One region of the Streptomyces sp. NBC_00390 genome, then DNA from elsewhere that is predicted to be linked to it. Evidence: riboswitches for the same ligand, from Rfam matches in the RefSeq annotation. Region 1 holds a riboswitch; each other region holds the start of a gene.

Region 1 (3,389 bases):
GTGCGCGGTTCGCGCTCCGTCCTGAACAGAAAGGTCCGTCATGTCACAGCAGCAGGAGGAGCGGTTCCCCCGAGGCCTGGTGATCAGGCTGTTCGTCTACCTGATAGCCGGTCACCTCTTCGCCGGCTTCCTCTATCTGCTCTTCCTGGTGGGCGGCAAGGGGTAGCGCGCAAGGCGTCACGCCTCGTCGAGGAGCCGTTCGCGCAGGCGCTCGCGCGTCTCGGGGGAGAGCCCCAGGCCATCGGAGAGATAGCGCTCCGTGCCGCCCCACGTCTCCTCGATCGTTTCGAAGGCCGCGGCCAGATACTCGGCGCGGGCGTCGAACAGCGGGGCGAGCAGCTCCATGACCTCGGGGGACATCGCGGCGGGGGAGTTGTCTTTGCGCCGGACCTTGTAGCGGCGGTGGGGGTCGTTGGACTTGAGGTAGTCCGCCTCGATCGCGTCGCGGTCCACGCCGACCGCGAGCAAGGACACCGCGATCGACAGACCGGCCCGGTCCTTGCCGGCGGCGCAGTGCATGAGCGCAGGGACGCTGTCCTCGGCCAGTGCGTGCAGCACCCGGCTGTGCTCGCCGGTGCGCTCCTTGATGATCATCCGGTACGACGCGGACATCCGGCCCGCGGCCTTGCCGTCCGCGAGGATCGACTTCAGCTGGTCGAGGTTGCCCTCGCGCACCATCGTCCAGAACTCCGCGCCGTCGGCCGGGTCGCTGAGCGGCAGGTTCACATTGCGTACGCCCGGAAGATCGACGTCGGGACCCTCCAGCTTCTGGTCCGCGGCGTTGCGGAAGTCGAAGATCGTGTGCAGCCCGAGCCCGGAGAGGAACGCCGCATCGCTCGCCGTCGCGTTCGCCAGGTGACCGCTGCGGAAGAGCCTCCCGTACCGCACCCGCCGGCCGTCCGCCGTCGGCAGTCCGCCCACATCCCGGAAGTTACGAACTCCGGCCAGCTCGGGTTCTGTCGACGGGGTCTGCGGCAGCTGCTGCGTCACGTGGACTCCTGAGGTGACTGCCATCGGCGCGGCTCGCCGACGGTGGCGTGATGTGGCTCCCGACGATACGACACCCGTTTATCGGGCAATCATCTCGGCCGTCCTGCAGGGGCGTTGCGCCGTCCGCCCTGGTCGCGGCGAGTGATCCGGGGATCCGGCTGGTTCGGACCAGGCCCCGGTCGATGCGGCCACCCGCGCCCGAGCGGGACCGGAAGCGACTTCCCGTCCCTGTGCGCCGTGTCGACGCGCCTGACACGTGTATACGGAGAGTCACCCGGATGCTTTCGCATTCCTCGGCGGAGGGGAGCCGGTCGAATTCAATGCCGTCCCCCGACCTCGTCGGCGGTGAATAGAAGGATCGCCGAGGCCCCACGGCGGAGTAATGGAGTGATGTGCATCACTTTTCCTCGACCCACGGAAGGGCGAATTGCGTTGATCGTCGTGGGGCTTGATCGGTGAGTGGCGGTGTAAATCATTAAATGGTGCTTCTGTCCGAATTGGATGGTTCCGGTATGGCGTGCCCTGATGTGGGGCGCGCTGGAATCGGGTCGTGAGCAGGGTCATATTTGTGACCGTCCGTGGCCGGGCCTCGAGGTCGAATTCCGTTGTCGGCGCGGGGGGCGAAGATCCGCGATCCACGGAGCGTGACGGGAAATCCGCAGCGCTTTCCCCGCTCGGCATTACTTCCGGAAATCGGCGGCTTGTTCCGGCCCGACAAACTCGCTTACGGTCACCGCAATCCGGACGGACCGCCCAATCCTGCCGCTGTCCGGAATTCGATCCCATCCACGTGTGGCAGGAGCGGGGGACCCAGGTAGTACGCCGCATCCGATCAAATCGGACGGCTTGGGGTGAAGTCGGACATTTTGTCCGGCCGGGCAGCTCCAGCCCGAACCCGACAGCTCACCTCGCCGGCGCCGGAGAGGAATGCGCCATGCCCGCAAAGGGTAAGCACCGTCGTCCCAAGTCCAACCGGATCACCCGCGGCTTCATCGCCGCCGGTACGGGTGGCGCCGCCATCGCCCTCCCGCTGATGGGTGCCACCGGCGCACACGCCGCAGCCAAGGCCGCGCCCGCCACGGCACCTGCCGCCGCGTCCGGGAAGGCACATGCTGCTGCCCCGGCCACCTTCTCGGCCGGATCGGCAGCCCATGCGCCGGCCGGCAAGAAGGCCACCACCTACTCGGTCGTCCCCGGCGACCACCTCTCCAAGATCGCCGCTGAGCATGATGTGCGCGGTGGCTGGCAGAGCCTGTACGCGGACAACCGCGAAGCCGTCGGCGAGAATCCCTCGCTGATCCACCCCGGCCTCAGGCTGACGATCAACGGCAAGGGGAAGGCGAAGACTTCCGAGGCAAAGGCCACCGAGAAGTCCGAGTCCCCGTCCGAGTCGCAGACCCGGCCGTCCGGTGACGACGCGCGGCCCGCCCCGGCGGACACGGCAGAGCCTGTCGAGCAGCAGTCCTCCGAGCCGAGCGCCGAGCAGACCTCCGCCCCCGAGCAGTCCTCCGAGCCGAGCGCCGAGCAGACCTCCGCCCCCGAGCAGGCCTCCGGCTCCGGCTTCGCCGCACCCATCGAGGGCGCGCCGATGTCCACCGCCTACCGCACCGCCGGCGCGATGTGGTCCAGCGGTTACCACACCGGCGTCGACTTCGCCGCCGCCACGGGCACCTCCGTCAAGTCCGTGACTGCCGGCACCGTCGTCTCGGCCGGCTGGGGCGGCGCGTACGGCAACCAGGTCGTCATCCAGCACACCGACGGCACCTACTCCCAGTACGCCCACCTCTCCTCGCTGTCCATCTCCAGCGGCGAGTCGGTGACCGGCGGCCAGCAGATCGGCCTGTCCGGCAACACCGGCAACTCCTCGGGTCCGCACCTCCACTTCGAGATCCGCACCGGACCCGGCTACGGCTCCGACGTCGACCCGCTGGCCTACCTGCGCCAGAACGGCGTCTCCATCTGACCGCCCTGACTCCCTGACAGGTTCGGGCGCTGTTGGACCGGCTCCCCCGTCACCGCTCACGCGGGGCGGGGGAGCCGGGGTATTCCGGCTTGGGCGAAACTTGACCGGTGGCAAAGATCACCCCGCGTCAACCCCTCCTTACGGTCGCGTAGGTCACACCCGTAAGGGAAAGATGTGCTCCCGTGGCAGACGATTCGAGAACAGGGAACAGCGGCGGAATCGGGTCGTACGCGGCGATCGGTGACAGCTTCACCGAGGGCGTGGGAGACCCCGGACCCGGCGGGACGTTCGTCGGATGGGCGGACCGCTTCGCGGTCCTGCTGGACGACCGTATGCCGGAGCACACCTTCCGGTACGCCAACCTCGCCGTGCGGGGCAAGCTCCTCGACCAGATCGTGGAGGACCAGGTGCCGAGGGCCAGGGAACTCGCCCCGGA
Region 2 (3,389 bases), 4.3 Mb from region 1:
CCTGTCCCGGAGCGACAACCAGCACCTCGGGTACGGGCACGGCATCCACTACTGCCTCGGTGCGCCGCTGGCCAGGCTGGAGGGCCAGACCGCGCTCGCGACGCTGCTCCGAAGAATGCCGGATGTGCGACTTGCGGGCGATCCGGCCGATTTGCGGTGGCGTGGGGGACTCATCATGCGTGGATTGCGCACTCTGCCCGTTGAGTTCACACTTTCCGGAAACTGACGCACGATCAATATCGTGACTTTCACGTGATCTCCGCTGCATCGACTTGTGACTCACGTGCGATCCGACTACGTTCACCGTCGACTCGGCCGTACCAGCAGGCACGCAGTCATCTGTAGTCACGCGAAAGGCAACCGCATGCGCTCCGGGAACGGACGGCACCGCCGACCCCGTCAGGCTCCGGCACTCCTCGTCGCGGCGGGGGTGACCGGCTCCGCCATCGCCATTCCGCTGCTCGGCGCCGGATCCGCCTCCGCGGCGGAAGGGGCCACATGGGACCGCGTCGCCGAGTGCGAGAGCGGTGGCATGTGGAGTGCCGACCTCGACAACGGGTACTACGGCGGGCTGCAGTTCTCGCAGGAGACCTGGGAGGACTACGGCGGCACGGCGTACGCGCCCAGCGCCGACCTCGCCAGCCGCTCCCAGCAGATAGCCGTCGCCGAGAAGGTGCTCGACGCGCAGGGGCCCGAGGCATGGCCCATGTGCGGTGCGATCGCCGGGCTGCAGGGCGATGACGCCGCGGCCGGTGTCGATCCGGGTGTGGAGCTGGGCGAGGTGGTGTCACCGGAGCCGAGCGCTCCGGCCGGGTCGAAGGATCCCGGCACGAGTGACGTGCCGAAGAGCACGCAGGACAAGTCGGATTCAAAGGGTGAATCAGGCACATCGAACCAGGCGGGGCAGTCCGACCCGACCGAGGACGCTTCCGGGGATCCGGCCCCCGAGGGTGCCGACGCGTCGAACGGCACCGGTAAGCACCGGGGTGAACCCGCTCCCGACGAGGCGGAATCGGGTAGTACGGACAAGGATCGTGAAACGGGCCGTCATGCCTCACGTGGCGACAGTTCGGAGCGGGCGGCCGCGGAAGCGGACGCCGAGCCCGGCGCGTACACCGTCCGGCCCGGCGACAGCCTGTGGGCCATCGCCGACGAGCGCGAGGTGTCCGGCGGCTGGAAGGCGATCTACCAGGCCAACGAGGAGACCGTCGGCGCCGACCCCGATCTCATCCTCCCCGGCCAGAGCCTTGATCTCGATCTGAAGTAGCGGCAGTTCGCGGCGTTATGTCCGTTCTGTTCGAGTGAGACAAGGGTCTCTTTGCGGCAACTCGCGTACCGCGCTTGCGCGATCCGGCCATCTCGGGTCTGACCTGCGAAAAAGGGACTTTCCATCCGTCCGGTTCGGGTGATTTCTCCCCGATGTTCACGCTTTGAACATCGGGGAGAGCTGTGTCTACGGTCTGACCGCTCGCCATCGCGGGCCCCGTCGACCGTCACGCCGAATCCTGCCGCCGGTCGGGGGGAACAGTCGTCGCTCACAGCGCCGTAGGCAGGAGCGGGGGACCCAAGGTAAGTGCCGGGCCCGGACGTTGAGACCGACGGACGGAACCGGCTTGGGGTGAAGCCGCGCACCAGGTGCGCGGCCGGGCACTCGTCCCGTGGTTCCTGACGGAACCGGGGACACCCCACCGGCCCGAACCCGACAGCTCACCTCGCAGGCGTCGGTGAGGAGATGTCCCATGCTGCGCGCCACCACGCTCAAGCGCCGTCGCCCGTCCAAGGCCACCCGTTTCGCCACGCTCGTCGGCGTCACCGGTGCCGCCATCGCCGTCCCCGTCCTCGGTGCCACCTCCGCGTCCGCCGCGACCGCGTCCGAGTGGGACACCGTCGCCCAGTGCGAGTCCGGCGGCAACTGGTCCGTCAACACCGGCAACGGTTTCTACGGCGGACTGCAGTTCTCCGCCTCCACCTGGGCCGCATACGGCGGCTCCGCCTATGCCGCGACCGCCGACCAGGCGTCGAAGTCGCAGCAGATCGAGATAGCCGAGAAGGTCCTCGCCGGCCAGGGCAAGGGCGCGTGGCCGCACTGCGGCGTGAACCTGTCCAGCGCCCCGTACGCCGGCGGCGCCGATGCCGCGAAGCCCGCCCCGAAGCGGGCCGAGGCCCCGGTCACCCGTTCCGAGCGCCCGGCGGCCCCGGCGAAGAAGGCCGCCAAGAAGGCCGAGTACAAGGTCAAGGCCGGCGACACCCTGAGCTCGATCGCCAAGGCCGAGAAGGTCAAGGGCGGCTGGAAGAAGCTGTACGACCTGAACAAGGACGTCATCAAGGACGTCAATGTGATCAACCCGGGTCAGCTGCTCCGCCTGGGCTGACCCCCTCCGGGGACGCTCGGCGTCCCCAGGGGCTCCCGCACACCGGTGGACCCGGCGGACCACCGGCCGCCGCGGCAGGCCCCGTCCCCCACTCGCCCCGGTCCGGCGCACCCTTCCCCCCTTGGTGCCGGACCGGGGTTCAGTCCTTCCGGCCCGCGGAAGTGGTTACCGACGGGTAGATCCGGCACCATTTGTCCGGCAGCGGCGGTCTTGATGCCCTTTTTCGTCCCAGGGGGCGGGCATCGGGCAGCCGATGCCCGCGAGGCGGTTAGGCTCTTGCCGCAAGGCCAAAGAGACCTGCACTACCAGCGTCACATCCCAGAAGGAGATGCTCGTGCCGTCCATCGACGTCGTCGTAGCCCGGGAAATCCTGGACTCCCGAGGCAACCCCACGGTCGAGGTCGAGGTTGGCCTCGACGACGGCAGCACGGGTCGTGCTGCCGTTCCGTCCGGCGCCTCCACCGGTGCATTCGAGGCCCTCGAGCTCCGCGACGGTGACCAGAACCGCTACCAGGGCAAGGGCGTCGAGAAGGCCGTCCTCGCCGTCATCGAGCAGATCGGCCCGGAGCTCGTCGGTTACGACGCCACCGAGCAGCGCCTGATCGACCAGGCGATGTTCGACCTGGACGCCACCCCGGACAAGTCCTCGCTCGGTGCCAACGCCATTCTCGGCGTCTCCCTCGCCGTGGCACACGCCGCGTCCGAGGCCTCCGACCTGCCGCTGTTCCGCTACCTCGGCGGCCCGAACGCGCACCTGCTGCCCGTTCCGATGATGAACATCCTGAACGGCGGCTCGCACGCCGACTCCAACGTGGACATCCAGGAGTTCATGATCGCGCCGATCGGTGCGGAGTCCTTCTCCGAGGCCCTGCGCTGGGGCACCGAGGTGTACCACACCCTCAAGAAGGTCCTGAAGCAGAAGGGCCTGTCCACCGGCCTCGGCGACGAGGGCGGCTTCGCGCCGAACCTCGACTCCAACCGCGCCGCCCTGGACCTGATCCTCGAGGCCGTCAAGGA
Region 3 (3,389 bases), 1.5 Mb from region 1:
CCGCCCGTGCCGCCCCCAGGGGCTCCAGCAGCAGCCGGATCTCCAGGAGGTCGGCCGCCTCCTGCTCGGTGGGTTCGGCGACATGGGCGCCGGCGTGCCGGCGGCTGACGACGAAGCCCTCGGACTCCAGGGTGCGCAGGGCCTCGCGGACCGGGACCCGGGAGACCCCGTAGCGGCGGGCGAGCTGTTCCTCGGTCAGTCTGCTGCCGCGCTCGAACACACCGGAGACGATGTCGTCGCGGATCGCCGTGCATACCGAGTGCGCGGGAATGCGCATGACCGAACCTCCGCTTTAATTCGCGCGAAACGCTGCCGACGGTGTGCGTTCCCACCCCTGTTCCTGGCCGTGACTCTATTGCAATCGGCGTGATTTTCCGATGGCAGACCGAAATTCATGGATATCTTTTGGCCAGTACAAGTAACGCCGAAGGCCCTGGCGGCGGGCCAGGGCCTTCGATGTGGTGCGGGGGTCGGTTGCGGGCGGCGCGGGCCTCAGACCGTGACGCCGCGGGCGCGCAGGTACGCGAGCGGGTTGATGTCGGAGCCGTAGTCCGCGGTGGTCCGGGCCTCGAAGTGGAGGTGCGGGCCTGTGGAGTTGCCGGTGGAGCCCGCCCGACCGATCTGCTGGCCGGGGATGACCCGCTGGCCGACCGAGACGCCGATGGACGAGAGGTGACCGTACTGGGTGTACGTGCCGTCGTTCATCCGGATCACGACGTTGTTGCCGTACGCACCGCCCCAGCCCGCCTCGACGACCGTGCCGGAGCCGACGGCCACGACCGAGGTGCCGGAGGCGGCATGGAAGTCGATGCCGGTGTGGCTGCCGGAGGACCACTGCGCACCGCCGGCCTGGTAGGCGGTGGAGACGTAGGAGCCGGCGACGGGCAGCTGGAAGGAGTTGAGGCGACGGCGCTCGGCCTCACGGGCGGCGCGCTCCTTGGCCTCGCGGGCGGCCTTGACGCGGGCCTCGGCCTTGCGCTTGGCCTCGGCCGCGGCCTTGGCCTGGGCGGCGGCCCTGGCGGCCTCCTCCTTCTGCGCGGCAGCCTGGTCGGCGACCTCGTCGGCGACGGTGTCCACCGCCACGACCTGCGTCAGGCCGGTGTCCTCGGGCGAGGGGGCTTCGGCGTCGGCAGCGAGGGCCGGAGAGGCGAGGGTTCCGATGACGCCGGTGGTGGCGAGGGTCGCGACGGTGGCCATACCCGCGCTGCGACGCGCCAGCCGGCTCGGACCACGATGTTTCCCGGTGGCACGGGTGAACGCCATGAAGAGGCTGGTCCTTTCCTTCCTTCTCGCCTACCGGGTTAGCTGACGGGTTCGGAGCAGGAAGGTCTCCTACGGGCACCTCCGCACGGGGTGTGAAGGCGACCGATTCACCCCAGGGACTGAGTGGGTCCCCGGCTCCCCAGGCTCGCGCCTGACGGGGACTCGGCGATGACTGTCCGTGCCGCGGATGCGGCGGGCTACGGCGAACAGCCGGATTGACGCTAGGCCGATCTTCATCCGATCGCCAAAAATTCAGCACCTTTTGTAGCGCACGCCACAGGGCATAGCCCCAACTGCCGCATGAAAACGGACAAAAGACGGAACCCCGGCATCACACCTGAAGCCGGGGTTCCACTTGTCGGTTTTGAGTTGTATGTCTGCTGCGCCGGTCGTCCCGCGGCTCAATCAGCCGCTGACGACGGTCACTTCACCGATACCGAGCGCCCTCACCGGCTCCTCGATCTGCGACGCGTCACCGACAAGCACCGTGACCAGCCGGTCCACCGGGAAGGCGTTGACGGCCGCCGCGGTCGCCTCGACCGTACCCGTCTCGGCCAGCCGCCTGTACAGCTCCGCCTGGTAGTCGTCCGGGAGGTGCTGCTCGACCTGGTCGGCGAGCGTGCCCGCCACGGACGCCGCCGTCTCGTACTTCAGCGGGGCGACGCCCACCAGGTTCTGCACGGCGACGTCGCGCTCGGCATCGGTCAGGCCCTCGGCCGCCAGTGTGCGCAGCACCCTCCACAGGTCGTCCAGCGCCGGGCCGGTGTTGGGCGTGTCGACCGAGCCGCTGATGGCGAGCATCGACGCACCGGTGCCGTCGGGCGCGGACCGGAGCACCTGGCCGAAGGCCCGTACGCCGTAGGTGTAGCCCTTCTCCTCGCGCAGCACGCGGTCGAGGCGGGAGGTGAGGGTGCCGCCCAGGCAGTACGCGCCCAGCACCTGGGCCGGCCAGACGCGGTCGTGGCGGTCCGGGCCGATGCGGCCGATGAGCAGCTGGGTCTGCACCGCCCCGGAACGGTCCACGATGACCACCCGGCCGGTGTCGTCCGCGGTGATCGGCGGTACCGGACGTGACTCGGTCCTGTCACCGGTCCAGGCGCCGAGGGTGTCGGCGAGCACGGCGTCCAGATCGACTCCCGTGAGGTCACCGACGATCACGGCAGTGGCGGTGGCGGGCCGCACATGGGCGGCGTAGAAGGCCCGCACCGCCGCGGAGTCGATCCGCGCCACGGTCTCCTCCGTGCCCTGACGCGGCCGCGACATGCGCGAGCTCGCAGGGAAGAGCTCCTTGGAGAGCTGCTTGGCGGCGCGCCGGGCCGGGTTCGCCGTCTCGTGCGGGATCTCGTCCAGCCGGTTGCGCACCAGGCGATCGACCTCGCTGTCGGCGAACGCGGGCGTCCGCAGTGCCTCGGCCAGCAGGCCGAGCGCCTTGGGCAGCCGGGAGGCCGGGACCTCCAGGGAGACCCGGACGCCGGGGTGGTCGGCGTGCGAGTCGAGCGTGGCGCCGCAGCGCTCGAGCTCGGCCGCGAACTCCTCGGCGCTCCGCTTGTCGGTGCCCTCCGACAGGGCACGCGCCATGATCGTGGCGACGCCGTCCAGACCGTCCGGCTCGGCGTCCAGCGGGGCGTCGAGGAAGATCTCGACGGCCACCACCTGCTGGCCGGGGCGGTGGCAGCGCAGCACGGTCAGACCGTTCCCCAGCGTGCCGCGCTCGGGCGCGGGGAAGGCCCAGGGCCGGGCGGTGCCGGGGGTGGGCTGCGGGTGGAAGTCCATGGTCACGGCAGCGTCACTCACTGGTCCGCGCCCTCCTGCTCGTCGTTGTCGGCGGAGGTGTCCGCCGAGCCGGCCTCGTCGCCTTCCTCGCCCTTGTCCTCGGCTGCGGGCTCGTACACGAGGACCGCCCTGTTGCTGGGGTGCAGCCGGGCCTTGGCGACCGCCTGCACCTCCTCGGCGGTGACCTCGAGCACCCGCCGCACGGCGGTCAGCGCGAGCTGCGGGTCGCCGAACAGCACGGCGTACCGGCACAGTTCGTCGGCCCGGCCGGCGACGGTGCCGAGCCGGTCCAGCCACTCACGCTCCAGCTGCGCCTGGGCTCGCTCCATCTCCTCGGGCGTGGGGCCCTCGGC
Region 4 (3,389 bases), 1.2 Mb from region 1:
CGAGCACACCGTCGCCCGCCATCTGAACAACATCTTCGCGAAGCTCGACGTGCCCTCCAGGGCGGCCGCCACCGCCTACGCGTACACCCACGGCCTGGCGTGAGCGCATAGGCGGTTCTGCCCATGCGTGCCGCGGCGCAATGGGCGGTTACGGCGATGAGCGCCACCCGGCCCCGGGATTACAACGGTGCTGAGGGAAAGGCGGTGGCGGCCATGACCACCTTCACACCGGCACTCGACGACACACAGGCGCAGCAGCTCCGGGAAGCTGTACACGGCGACGTGCTCCGGCCCGGCGACGCGGGCTACGAGCAGGCCCGCAAGGTCTACAACGCGGTGCACGACAGGCGGCCGGCGATCATCGTCCGGGCCGCTGACACGGCCGACATCGTCGCCGCCGTCGACTTCGCCCGCGAGCGGGATCTGCGGCTGGCGGTGCGCGGCGGCAGCCACAGTGTCGCCGGGTACGGCACCTGCGACGACGGCCTGGTGCTCGACCTCGGGGGCATGCGCGGCATCCGGGTCGATCCCGGGGCGCGCACCGCTCGGGCCGAGGGCGGCTGCACCTGGGCGGATCTCAACCACGCCACGCACGCCTTCGGCCTGGCGACCACGGGTGGTGTCGTCTCCACCACCGGAATCGGCGGTCTGACCACCGGGGGCGGCATGGGTCATCTGGCCCGGAGATGCGGTCTGGCCTGCGACAATGTGCTCTCGGCGGATGTGGTCACGGCCGATGGATCATTCCGGACCTGTACGCCGGAGCACGAGGCGGACCTGCTGTGGGCGCTGCGGGGCGGAGGCGGCAACTTCGGGGTCGTCGCATCGTTCGAGTACCGGCTGCATCCTGTGGCCGACATCCTCGGCGGGCCGACGTTCTATCCCCTGGACGCCGACGTGATGCGGGGGTACCGCGAGCTGATCGCTGACTCCGGGGACGAGCTCGGCGCGCTGCTCGTCGTGGGACTCGGGCCGGCGCTGCCCTTCCTGCCCGAGCGGTGGCACGGGCGGCCCCTGTGCGCAGTCGTGACCTGCTGGAGCGGCCCCCGGGACCAGGACGACCGCATCCGTGCACGGCTCGCCGGTCTCGGACCGGTCGTGGGGCGGCACCTCGATCGGATGCCTTATCCGGTGATCAACACTCTCTTCGACGAGCTGCTGCCGGCGGGCCTCTTCCACTACTGGAAGGGCACCTTCAGCCACGGTCTGCCCGACGGGGCGCTCGACGCGCATGTCGAGTACGGCGCCACCACCCCCACGATCCAGAGCACGACGGTGATCTTCCCCATCGACGGTGCCTGCCACCGGGTGGGGCCCGAGGAGACCGCCTTCGCCTACCGGGACGCCGGCTTCTCGACGGCTCTCAGCCCGACCCTGCTGACGCGCGCCGACTGCGACGCCGCCACCGGCTGGGCCCGCGACTACGCCGCCGCCCTCCGGCCGTACTCCATGGCCGGCGGCTATGTGAACTTCATGGACCAGGACGACCAGGACCGGGTGCGGACCAACTACCGGCAGAACTACGACCGCCTGGTGGCACTCAAGCGGCGCTACGACCCCGGCAACCTCTTCCGCCTGAACCACAACATCGCACCCTGAGCAGCCCTCCGACGCCGCCCCTGAGGCTCTGAACTGCACCGTTCCCGATCATGAGGGAGAACGCGGCATGTGGGGTGATTAGTCCGAATTTCTATAGAGGTGTCTCTATAGCGACAAGTTACCCCGCTTGTCGCTTTCTGATGCGCCGTCACGGCGACGACTGTTCCTGTTGTTGTGAGTGATATGGGTCACGAGTGCAGAGATGTGCAGTTTTGTCCCTCGGTTCATTTCCCTTCCAGGGGTGGCAAGTTGAGCAGTACTGCCAGGAATTGATCACGCATTTCCCATGATCGGATTCATTGGGCGGATTGTGGTGTGAATTTCGGGCTTGTTCCATCCGATGGGCCTCGCCTACGGTCACCTCAATCCGGACGGACCGCCGAATCCTGCCGCTGTCCGGAACCGCACCCACTCACGGACGTAGGCAGGAGCGGGGGACCCAGGTAAGCGCCGATCCGGCATCCGGAACGGCTCGGGGTGAAGTCGCACTCCCCGTGCGACCGGGCATCTCCAGCCCGAACCCGACAGCTCACCTCGCAGGCGACGGAGAGGAATTCGTCATGCCTGCAAAGGGTAAGCACCGCCGTCCCAAGTCCAGCCCCCTCACTCGCAGTTTCGTCGCCGCGGGTACCGGCGGTGCCGCACTCGCCCTCCCGATGCTGGGAGCGACCTCCGCCGGCGCGGCGCAGCCGACGACGGCCGTGGCCGCCGAACAGGCCGTGGCACCGACCGTCGCCGTCGCCACGAAGGTGGCCGCTGAGAAGATCAGGCCCGTCACCTATTCCGTGGTGCCCGGCGACTCCCTTTACAAGATCGCGGGCCAGCATTCGCTGAGCGGCGGCTGGAAGCAGCTGTACAAGGACAACCGCGAGGCCGTCGGCGACAACCCCTCGCTCATTCACCCGGGCCTCAAGCTGACGGTCGGCGCGAAGGCAAAGACCAAGGCAAAGGCAGAGGCAAAGGCGGAGACGCCGGCCCCCGCCGAGAAGCGGCCTTCCTCGTCCGACCGTGCCGACCGTTCCGAGCGCTCCAGCGCACCGGCCGCCGAGAGCGGCGCTGCCACGCAGTCCGCGCCGGAGTCGGCCCCGCAGGCCGCCCCGGTGTACACCAACGACCTCGACGGCTGGATCAGGGAGTCGCTGGACATCATGGGCCGGGAGGGCATTCCGGGCACCTACGAGGGCATCCACCGCAACGTCATGCGCGAGTCCTCCGGCAACCCGCAGGCCATGAACAACTGGGACTCCAACGCCGCGGCCGGAACGCCCTCCAAGGGACTCCTCCAGGTCATCGACCCGACCTTCGCCGCCTACCACGTCCCGGGCACCGCGATGGACCCCTTCGACCCCGTCGCCAACATCACGGCCGCGTGCAACTACGCCGCCGACAAGTACGGTTCGATCGACAACGTGAACGGTCCCTACTGACCCGACAGCTCTGCGATGCCCGGGGTTCGGCGGAGCCCCGGGCATTGTGCTGCCCTGACAGCCGGAGTGCGGCGGGCCGACATCGGGCCGGAGCCCGACGGTGGCCGAGTCCTCCGGCCTCCCGGCGCCTTTCGGACCGACACCCTGCCACGACCTTGACGACCCGGTCCTGGCCGCCAACCACCAAGGTCGCCCGCTCTGGCCGGCCCCGGGGCCGTCAGTCATCGCCCCCATGGAAACCCCCCACTCCCAGGAACCGCCAACGGCCCCTGCCGTGACCAGCCCGGGGACCGTCGGGCCGCCAACGGCCCGGCCCTGGCCGGCCCCAGGGCCGTCAGTCATTGCCCCCATGGAAACCCCCCA

The links. Region 1 has a riboswitch for cyclic di-AMP ahead of OHS70_RS03350 (M23 family metallopeptidase). Riboswitches for the same ligand answer to the same signal wherever they lie in the genome.
Region 2: it holds a riboswitch for cyclic di-AMP, as region 1 does, so the genes downstream of both, OHS70_RS22385 (transglycosylase family protein) here and OHS70_RS03350 (M23 family metallopeptidase) in region 1, are expected to answer to the same signal.
Region 3: it holds a riboswitch for cyclic di-AMP, as region 1 does, so the genes downstream of both, OHS70_RS09220 (M23 family metallopeptidase) here and OHS70_RS03350 (M23 family metallopeptidase) in region 1, are expected to answer to the same signal.
Region 4: it holds a riboswitch for cyclic di-AMP, as region 1 does, so the genes downstream of both, OHS70_RS08355 (transglycosylase SLT domain-containing protein) here and OHS70_RS03350 (M23 family metallopeptidase) in region 1, are expected to answer to the same signal.

Annotation. Positions count from the first base shown of each region.
Region 1 covers NZ_CP107945.1:797,066-800,454, reverse strand. Annotated here, with positions in the region: gene OHS70_RS03360 (DUF6126 family protein) at 41-166, shown strand; gene OHS70_RS03355 (tyrosine-protein phosphatase) at 178-990, opposite strand; cyclic di-AMP (ydaO/yuaA leader) riboswitch at 1,762-1,920, shown strand; gene OHS70_RS03350 (M23 family metallopeptidase) at 1,925-2,953, shown strand; gene OHS70_RS03345 (SGNH/GDSL hydrolase family protein) at 3,136-3,389, shown strand, end outside.
Region 2 covers NZ_CP107945.1:5,075,962-5,079,350, forward strand. Annotated here, with positions in the region: gene OHS70_RS22375 (cytochrome P450 family protein) at 1-226, shown strand, start outside; gene OHS70_RS22380 (transglycosylase family protein) at 365-1,267, shown strand; cyclic di-AMP (ydaO/yuaA leader) riboswitch at 1,532-1,736, shown strand; gene OHS70_RS22385 (transglycosylase family protein) at 1,740-2,372, shown strand; gene eno (phosphopyruvate hydratase) at 2,707-3,389, shown strand, end outside.
Region 3 covers NZ_CP107945.1:2,254,340-2,257,728, forward strand. Annotated here, with positions in the region: gene OHS70_RS09215 (GntR family transcriptional regulator) at 1-277, opposite strand, end outside; gene OHS70_RS09220 (M23 family metallopeptidase) at 493-1,263, opposite strand; cyclic di-AMP (ydaO/yuaA leader) riboswitch at 1,276-1,441, opposite strand; gene OHS70_RS09225 (M16 family metallopeptidase) at 1,669-3,036, opposite strand; gene OHS70_RS09230 (M16 family metallopeptidase) at 3,054-3,389, opposite strand, start outside.
Region 4 covers NZ_CP107945.1:2,007,822-2,011,210, reverse strand. Annotated here, with positions in the region: gene OHS70_RS08365 (helix-turn-helix transcriptional regulator) at 1-103, shown strand, start outside; gene OHS70_RS08360 (FAD-binding oxidoreductase) at 214-1,599, shown strand; cyclic di-AMP (ydaO/yuaA leader) riboswitch at 1,995-2,155, shown strand; gene OHS70_RS08355 (transglycosylase SLT domain-containing protein) at 2,160-3,026, shown strand.